One region of the Cellulomonas sp. FA1 genome, then DNA from elsewhere that is predicted to be linked to it. Evidence: riboswitches for the same ligand, from Rfam matches in the RefSeq annotation. Region 1 holds a riboswitch; the other holds the start of a gene.

The links. Region 1 has a riboswitch for S-adenosylmethionine ahead of GY42_RS09750 (aminotransferase class V-fold PLP-dependent enzyme). Riboswitches for the same ligand answer to the same signal wherever they lie in the genome.
Region 2: it holds a riboswitch for S-adenosylmethionine, as region 1 does, so the genes downstream of both, GY42_RS13715 (methylenetetrahydrofolate reductase) here and GY42_RS09750 (aminotransferase class V-fold PLP-dependent enzyme) in region 1, are expected to answer to the same signal.

What each region holds. Positions count from the first base shown of each region.
Region 1 is NZ_LBMY01000001.1:2,155,291-2,159,689, reverse strand. Features, by position in the region: gene GY42_RS09765 (O-succinylhomoserine sulfhydrylase) at 1-951, opposite strand, end outside; gene GY42_RS09760 (rhodanese-like domain-containing protein) at 969-1,412, opposite strand; SAM riboswitch class I at 1,417-1,514, opposite strand; gene GY42_RS09755 (GNAT family N-acetyltransferase) at 1,628-2,152, shown strand; SAM riboswitch class IV at 2,291-2,405, shown strand; gene GY42_RS09750 (aminotransferase class V-fold PLP-dependent enzyme) at 2,442-3,884, shown strand; gene GY42_RS20130 (GNAT family N-acetyltransferase) at 4,108-4,399, shown strand, end outside.
Region 2 is NZ_LBMY01000001.1:3,050,698-3,055,096, reverse strand. Features, by position in the region: gene GY42_RS18335 (hypothetical protein) at 1-113, opposite strand, end outside; gene GY42_RS13725 (DNA-3-methyladenine glycosylase I) at 253-861, shown strand; gene GY42_RS13720 (hypothetical protein) at 971-1,189, shown strand; SAM riboswitch class I at 1,352-1,458, shown strand; gene GY42_RS13715 (methylenetetrahydrofolate reductase) at 1,541-2,626, shown strand; gene metE (5-methyltetrahydropteroyltriglutamate--homocysteine S-methyltransferase) at 2,623-4,399, shown strand, end outside.

The sequences.
Region 1 (4,399 bases):
GCCGGTCTGCTGCGCGCGCGCCAGGTCGTGCTGCGGGTGCGACTCCAGGAACGGGTACCGGACGCGCGCGACGCCGGGCTGCTCCTCGAGCCACCGCGCGAGCGTGAGCGCCGACGCCGCCTGGTGGCGCACGCGCACGCTCATGGTCTCCAGGCCCTTGAGCAGCACCCACGCGTTGAACGGCGAGAGCGACGGCCCGGTGTTGCGCAGCAGCGTCTGCACGGGTCCGCGCACGTAGTCGGCGGACCCGAGGATCGCGCCGCCGAGCACGCGCCCCTGCCCGTCGACGTGCTTGGTGGCGGAGTACACGACGACGTCGGCACCGTGCTCGAGCGGGCGCGAGAACACGGGCGTCGCGAAGACGTTGTCGACGACGACGGTCGCGCCGGCCGCGTGCGCGAGCCGGCTCACGGTCGCGATGTCGACGAGGTCCTGCATCGGGTTCGACGGGGTCTCGAAGAACACGACGTCGGCGGGTGTCGCGAGCGCGGCCTCCCACTGCGCGGGCACGTGCCCGTCGACGTAGTCGGTGCGCACGCCCCACTTGGCGAGGATCTCGTCGAAGATCACGACCGACGACCCGAACAGCGCGCGCGCCGCGACGATGCGCGAGCCGGACCGCACGAGCGCGGCCAGCGCGGTGAACACCGCGGACATGCCCGACGCGGTCGCGTAGCACGCCTCGGCGCCCTCGAGCAGCCGCAGCCGCTCCTCGAACGTCGTCACGGTGGGGTTGCCGTAGCGCGAGTACAGGAAGCGGTCGACGTCGCCGGCGAACCCGGCCTCGGCCTGCGCGGCCGTCGCGTACGTGTACCCCTGCGTGAGGAACACGGCCTCGGACATCTCGCCGAACTCGGTGCGCACGAGCCCGCCGCGCACCGCGAGCGTGTCGGGACGCAGCGTGGTCCGGTCGAGGCGGTGGTCGTCCCAGTCGCCCGGGCCCGGGGGCAGGTCGGGGGTCGCGCCGCTCACGGCTGGACCCACGGCAGGCCGTCGGCGCGCCAGCCGACGTGGCCGCGGTGGCCGTCGGGGCCCGTCGGACCCTCGAAGCCCTCGAGCACGTTGTACGCGGGCCCGTAGCCGGCCGCGGTCGCGGCCTGCGCCGCGCCGATCGAGCGCTGGCCCGAGCGGCACAGGAACACCACGGGCCGGCCGTCGCCCGGCGTGACGCCGGTCGCGGCGAGCTGCTCGAGGAACCGCGGGTTGGGCTGCCCGGACGGGTACTGCACCCACTCGACGAGCGCGGCCTGCCGGCCGACGGGCCGCAGGTCGGGCACGCCGACGTAGCGCCACTCGGCGTCGGTGCGCACGTCGACGAGCACGGCGTCGTCGCGCTCCTGCAGGATCTGCCAGGCCTCGGTGGCGGTGACGTCCCCGGCGTAACCGGGGGCGGGACGCGGCTGCACGGTCATGGTCCTCCCATCGTCTCTGGCGGTAGCACCCTGCGCCACGGTCGCCCGTGCGGGTTGCTGCGGCGTCGTCGAGCCAGATCTCTCGGCCGCTCTGGATGGTCGCGGCGATGCTACGCCCGCGCGGGCGGCGTCGTCGCGGGCGTCTCACGGCGGGCGTCTCACGGCGGGCGACGGGCCGTGCGGACGGCCGCGACGCCGTGCCAGGCTGGGCGCCGATGGACGTCCCCGAGGGTTTCGTGCTCCGCCCCACGACCGTCTCCGACGTGCCCGCGCTCACGCGCCTGCTGCACGCGGCCTACGCCGACCTCGCCGCCGCCGGACTGAACTTCACGGGCGCGACGCAGAGCGACGACGTGACGGCGGCCCGCACGCTCGGCGTCGGCGCGTCCTGGGTCGTCGTCGACGCCGCCGGTGCGCTCGCGGGGACCGTCACGTGCAGCAGCCCTCCGGGCGGTGGGCTGCTGGCGCTGACGCCCGCGGCGCGCGAGCCCGGCCGGGTGTGGCTGAACCAGCTCGCCGTCCGCCCGGACCTGCGCGGCCGCGGCCTGGCGTCGGCGTTGTGGGGTGCGCTGCGCACGTGGGCGGTCGACGGCGGTGCGCGGTCGATCGGCCTCGACACGGCCGTCCCGGCGCAGGGGCTGCGGCGGATGTACGCGCGCTGGGGGTTCGTCGAGGGCGACGTGATCCAGTGGCGGGGCAAGGCGTACCGCAGCGTCGTGATGGTGCGCGACCTGCCCTGACGTCGGTACGGGCTCGCCGTCCCGTCACGCGCCGCGTCCTGGCCCCGTCCCTCGTCGCGAGACGTCGCGTCTCGCATGCCGAGAACGACGGCGCGTCGGCGTTGACACGCGCCGGACGCGGCCCCGATCCTCGACCCAGGTCAAGAGTGTCAGCGCGAAGCCCCGGCTCGCTGGCCGGCAACCCTCCAACCGCGGTGGGGTGCCCCGGGTGACGACCTGGTCGCGCGCCGTCCGGCGCCGGCAAGCGCGGGACCGGCCGGTCCCGAGGGACCCGTACCGGAGGACCACCATGACCACCGTCACCGAGCTGTTCGCGTGTGCCGACGAGGCGTCCGGCGCCGCCGTGCCGACGGGCCGCGCCGCCTTCGACCGCGGCCCGCTGCTGGCCGTCACCGGCGCGTCCACGACCGTGCCGCTCGTCGACGGCACGAGCCGCACCTACGCCAACCTCGACTGCGCCGCGAGCGCGCCCGCGCTCGCGTCCGTCGCGGCGCGCGTCGCCGAGGTGCTGCCGCTCTACGCGTCGGTGCACCGCGGCGCCGGCTACCTGTCGCAGGTGTCGACCGCGCTGTACGAGGCGTCGCGGCAGTCGATCGCCCGGTTCGTCGGCGCGCGCGAGGACGACGTCGCGATCGTCACGCGCAACACGACCGACTCGCTCAACCTGCTCGCGGGCGTCGTGCCCGAGGGTGGGGCCGTGCTCGTGCTCGACGTCGAGCACCACGCCAACCTGCTGCCGTGGGTGCAGCGCAGCACGGGCGCGCGCGCCGGCACCGGCCGGGTCGCGACGGTCCTGCCGATCGCGGAGACGGTCGCCGCGACGCTCGACGCGCTGCGCGACGAGCTCGCACGCCGCCCGTACGCCCTGCTCACGCTCACCGGCGCGTCGAACGTCACGGGCGAGTCGCTGCCGCTGGACCGCGTCGTCGCGCTCGCGCACGCGGCCGGCACCCGCGTCGCCGTGGACGGCGCCCAGCTCGTGCCGCACCGCGGGTTCTCGCTCGCGGCCTCGGACGTCGACTACGTCGCGTTCTCGGGCCACAAGACGTACGCGCCGTTCGGCGCCGGCGCGCTCGTCGGGCGCCGTGACTGGCTCGACACCGGCACGCCCTACCTCGCCGGCGGCGGCGCCGTGCGCGACGTCCGCACCGACCGCACGGTCTGGCAGCCCGCACCCGCGCGGCACGAGGCCGGTTCGCCCAACGTGCTCGGCGCGATCGCGCTCGCGCAGGCCTGCGACACGCTCGCGGCGCTGCCCGCCGGTGCGCTCGAGGCGCACGAGCAGGCGCTGCGCGAGCGGCTCGTGGCCGGCCTCGAGGCGATCGACGGCGTGCGTGTCGCGCGCATCTGGCCCGACGCGGTCGACCCCGTCGGTGTCGTGACGTTCACGGTCGGCGACCTCAACCCGGGGCTCGTCGCCGCGTACCTGTCGGCCGAGCACGGCATCGGCGTGCGCGACGGCCGGTTCTGCGCGCACCCGCTGCTCGCGCGCCTCGGCGCGTCGCACGGCGCGGTGCGCGCGTCGGTGGGCGTCGGCACGACCGCCGAGCACGTCGACCGGCTCGTCGTGGCGCTCACGACGCTGCTGACGCGCGGCCCGGCCGCGTCGTACGAGGTCGTCGACGGCTGCTGGACCGTCGCCGACGACACGCGCCCCCTGGTCGAGGTCCGCGGCCTCGACCACCTGGCCGCCACTGCGGCCGCCGCCTGCGGCCCCGCGCTCGACGACTGACCTGCCCCGGCCCGCGAGAGGTCGATCCAGCCCACCCCGGGGGTGGTGAGAGGTCGATCCAGCCCTCCGAGCGGCGAGAGGTCGATCCAGCCCCACCTCCGAGCGGCGAGAGGTCGATCCAGCCCCACCTCCGAGCGGCGAGAGGTCGATCGGGTCCACCTCCGGCGGGCTCCGCGGCGAGACGACGCCACGCCTGACGGGGACGCCCGCCAGGATGGGCCGCGTGCAGCACGATCTGACCCTCGAGGGCCACGGCGTCCGACTCGTCCCGCTCACGCGCGAGCACGCCGCGGCGCTCGCGGCGTTCGTCGACGAGCGCGTCTGGCGCGGCATGACGACGCCCACGCCGCGGGGCGTCGACGACCTGCTGGGCGTCGTCGAGACCGCGCTCGCGACACCCGCGCGGTACGCGTTCGCGGTGCTCGTCGACGGCGAGGTCGTCGGGTCCACGTCGTTCTACGACGTCGACCTGCGCATGGGGCGCCTCGAGGTCGGGCACACGTTCTACGACCCGC
Region 2 (4,399 bases), 900 kb from region 1:
AGCAGCGCGACGACGACGCCGACGAGCACGACGACCGCGACGGCCCACGGCCACCAGGGCGCGCGGCGGGTGGGACCGGGACCGGGAGTGGCGGGTGCTGCCGGTGTGCTCATGCAGCCCTGCCTACTCCGGTTGCCCGGGGCACGCACCTCGGACGGATCCGGGCCGACCCCAGGCCCGCCCGGCGGGCGGCGACGCACGGCGGCGTGAACCGCCACGCGGGGTGTCGGCGGGACGGGCCAGACTCGTGCCATGACGACCACGGCCCCCTCACCCGACGCGACGCCCGCGGCACCGCTGGCGCAGGACGAGCCGTTCCGGTGCTTCGGCTCCGGCGACCCGGTGTACGCGGCCTACCACGACGACGAGTGGGGCGTCCCGGTCCACGACGAGCACGCGCTGTACGAGCGGATCTCGCTCGAGGCGTTCCAGTCGGGCCTCGCGTGGATCACGATCCTGCGCAAGCGGCCGGCGTTCCGCACGGCGTTCGCCGGGTTCGACCCCGAGGTCGTGGCGACCTTCGGCGAGGACGACGTCGCGCGGCTCATGGCGGACGCGGGGATCGTGCGCAACCGCGCGAAGGTCGACGCGACGATCGCGAACGCCCGCGCGCTGCTCGCGCTGCACGACTCCGGCCGCACGCTCGACGAGGTGCTGTGGTCGCACGCGCCCACGGCGCCCCGCGAGCGCCCGCGCAGCTACGCCGACGTGCCCGCGCGGACCGCCGAGTCGGCCGCGCTGGCCAAGGAGCTCAAGTCGCTCGGCTTCCGGTTCGTCGGCCCGACCACCGCGTACGCCGCGATGCAGGCGTGCGGCGTGGTCGACGACCACCTCGCGGCGTGCGTCGTGGTGGCCGGGTGACCCCGCGTCCCCCGGGTGGCGCGCGCGCTGCTCCGGCGGGGTGACGCGTGGGGTGAACAAGCGTCCGGCGGCCGACGGGGCCCTTCCCACCGCCGCTAAGGTCGCCCCCATGACCCACCACGCGCACCCGGACGGGCAGCACGACCCCGTGCAGGCCGCGCACGAGGCGTGGTGGACGGCGGGCGAGCCCGACCCGCAGGTGCTCGCGGCCGTGCACGAGGGCCTGCACGACGTCCCCGTGATGACCCCGGCGACGTCCTGGTTCGGTCTGCCGCACCAGCGCACGGCACGCGAGGCGCTGCCCTCGCTGCACCGCCGCCGCCGCTGACCCCTGCCGTCCACCCGGCGTCGCCCCGGGCGGTCGGCGTGCGACGAGCTGTTCCGACCCACTCCGGCCCGTCGGAGCCGGGAGGGCCGCCGACCGAACGAAGTCGTCTCACTGAACGAGAAGCGCTGTCCGCCATCCGGGCATGGCCGCTAGCATCGTCGTCGACCATCCAGAGCGGCTGAGAGACCTGGCTCCGCGACGCCGCAGCAACCCCCCTCCCTGCGAGGGTGTGGGTGCTTCCGCCAGGAACGATGGAGTGACGATGACCGTCTGCGCCCTGGCGACCGACCCCTCGTGCAGCCCGTGCTGCCCCGTGAGCGCACGCACCGCGTGCCTCCCGGGCCGCACCCGATGACCCTCGTGGCCGAGGTCGAGGCACCCGCCCCGCCGCCCGCCCGGGCCGCCGGCCGGCGCGCCGAGCAGGCGGGCGCCCTCGACCGGCCCACCGTGTCCTTCGAGCTCTTCCCGCCCCGGAACCCCGACGCCGCGCCGCGGCTCTGGCGCACGGTGCGCGAGCTCGAGACCGTCGAGCCCGACTTCGTGTCCGTGACCTACGGCGCGTCGGGCCGCACGCGCGAGACCACGCGCGTGCTCGTGCGGCGCCTGCTGCGCGAGACGTCGCTGACCCCGATCGCGCACCTGACCTGCGTGGGCACCTCGCGCGACGAGGTCACGACGATCGTCGAGGAGTTCCTCGACGAGGGCGTGCGCTCGTTCCTCGCGCTGCGCGGCGACCCGCCCGCGGGCGAGCCGGACTGGCGTCCGCACCCCGACGGCGTGCACACCGCCGCCGAGCTGGTCGAGCTGCTCCGCGAGATCGAGGGCCGCCGGTGCGGCCGCTCCGCGTCGCAGGCGGTGCGCGCCCGCGTCCGCCCGCTGTCCGTGGCGGTCGCGGCGTTCCCGCGCGGCAACCACGCGACCGGCGGCACACGCGCGCAGGACGTGCAGGCGCTGCTCGCCAAGCAGGAGGCGGGCGCCGACTTCGCGATCTCGCAGGTCTTCTTCGACGCCGAGGCCTACCTCGGTCTCGTCGCCGAGGCGCGCGAGGCCGGCGTCACCATCCCGATCGTGCCGGGGATCATCCCCACCACCGACCCGGCCCGCCTGCTGCGCGTGCAGGAGCTGACGGGCGTGCCCGTGCCGCAGCGCCTGCTCGACCTGCTCGGCGGCACCGACGACCCCGCGGAGCGCCACCGGCGCGGCACGCGCGCCGGTGTCGACCTGGTCAACGGCGTGCTGGACGGCGGCGCGCCCGGCGTGCACGTCTACACGTTCAACACCCACGAGGCGGCGCTCGACCTGCTCGACGGCGCCGACCTCGTCGGCGGACGGCGCACCACCGTCGCCGACCCCGCCCCGCCCACGACCACCGCACCCACGACCACGGCCGCGCCCACCGGCGCCGCCTCGACGACTCCGCGAGGGAACCTGTCATGACCAGCACCACGCCCGCCGCGCCGGCCACCCCGGCCTTCCCCACCGGCTCCGTCCTCGGCTACCCCCGCATCGGCCCGCGCCGCGAGCTCAAGAAGGCCCTCGAGGCGTTCTGGGCCGGCCGCAGGACGGCCGACGAGGTCGAGGCCGTGGCCGCCGACCTGCGCCGGCGCACCCGCGCCCGCCTCGCCGAGCTCGGCCTCGCGACCGACGCCCCCGCGATCCCGAGCGCGTTCTCGTTCTACGACCACGTGCTCGACACGGCCGCGCTCGTCGGCGCCGTGCCCGCCCGCTTCGCCGACCTGCAGGACGCCGACGGGCGCCTCGACCTCGCCGGGTACTCGACGGTCGCGCGCGGCCGCGGCGACGACCTGCCGCTCGAGATGACCAAGTGGTTCGACACGAACTACCACTACCTGGTCCCCGAGATCGGCCCGGGCACGGCGTTCCGCTACGCGTCGGACCGCCCGGTCGCCGAGTTCGCCGAGGCGCTCGCCGACGGCGTGCTCACGCGTCCCGTCGTCGTCGGCCCCGTGACGTTCCTCGCGCTCGCGAAGCCCACCGAGGACGCGCCCGCGGGCTTCCACCCGCTCGACAGGCTCGACGACCTGCTGCCGGTCTACGCGCGCCTGCTCACCGAGCTCGCCGCCGCGGGCGCGACGTGGGTGCAGCTCGACGAGCCCGCGCTCGTCTCCGACTCGATCGGCGTCGACGCGGCGGTGCTGGCCGAGGCCACGACCCGCGCCTACCGCGCGCTCGCGACCGAGCTCGCACGACCCGAGCGGCCCGCAGTCCTCGTCGCGGCGCCCTACGGCGACCTGGGCGCGGCGCTGCCCGTGCTCGCGGCCACCGACGTCGAGGGTCTCGCGATCGACCTCGTGCGCGGCGACGCGCCCACGGTCCCGGTGCCCGGCCTGGCCGGCAAGACGCTCGTCGGCGGCGTCGTCGACGGCCACAACATCTGGCGCGCGGACCTCGACGCGAGGCTCACGGTGCTCGAGCAGCTCGCGGGCCTCGGTGCGGCCGCCGTCGCGGTCGGCACGTCGACGTCGCTGTTCCACGTGCCGCACACGCTCGACGACGAGCCCGCGCTCGACCGCACGCTCGTGCAGTGGCTCGCGTTCGCCGACGAGAAGGTCCGCGAGGTCGCGACGCTCGCGACGGGCCTGACCGAGGGCCGTGAGGCCGTGCGCACCGAGCTGCTCGCGGCGTCCGACGCGGTGCGCAGCCGCGCGACGGCACCCGGCGTGGTCCGGCCCGAGGTGCGCGAGCGCGCCGCCGCGCTCACCGACGACCAGTTCCGCCGCGGCCCGTTCGCGGCGCGCAAGGCCGCGCAGGCCGAGCGCCTGCGGCTGCCCGCGCTGCCGACCACGACGATCGGCTCGTTCCCGCAGACGCCCGAGATCCGCAAGGCCCGCGCCGCGTTCGGCAAGGGCGAGCTGTCGGCGGCGGCGTACGAGGACGAGATGAAGGCGGAGATCCGCCGGGTCGTCGAGCTGCAGGAGCGCATCGGCCTGGACGTGCTGGTGCACGGCGAGCCCGAGCGCAACGACATGGTGCAGTACTTCGCCGAGAACCTCGACGGGTTCGCGGTCACGCAGAACGGCTGGGTGCAGTCGTACGGCTCGCGCTGCACGCGCCCGTCGATCCTGTGGGGCGACGTGTCGCGGCCCGCACCCATCACGGTCGCGTGGACCACGTACACGCAGTCGCTCACCGACAAGCCCGTCAAGGGCATGCTCACGGGCCCGGTGACGATCCTCGCGTGGTCGTTCG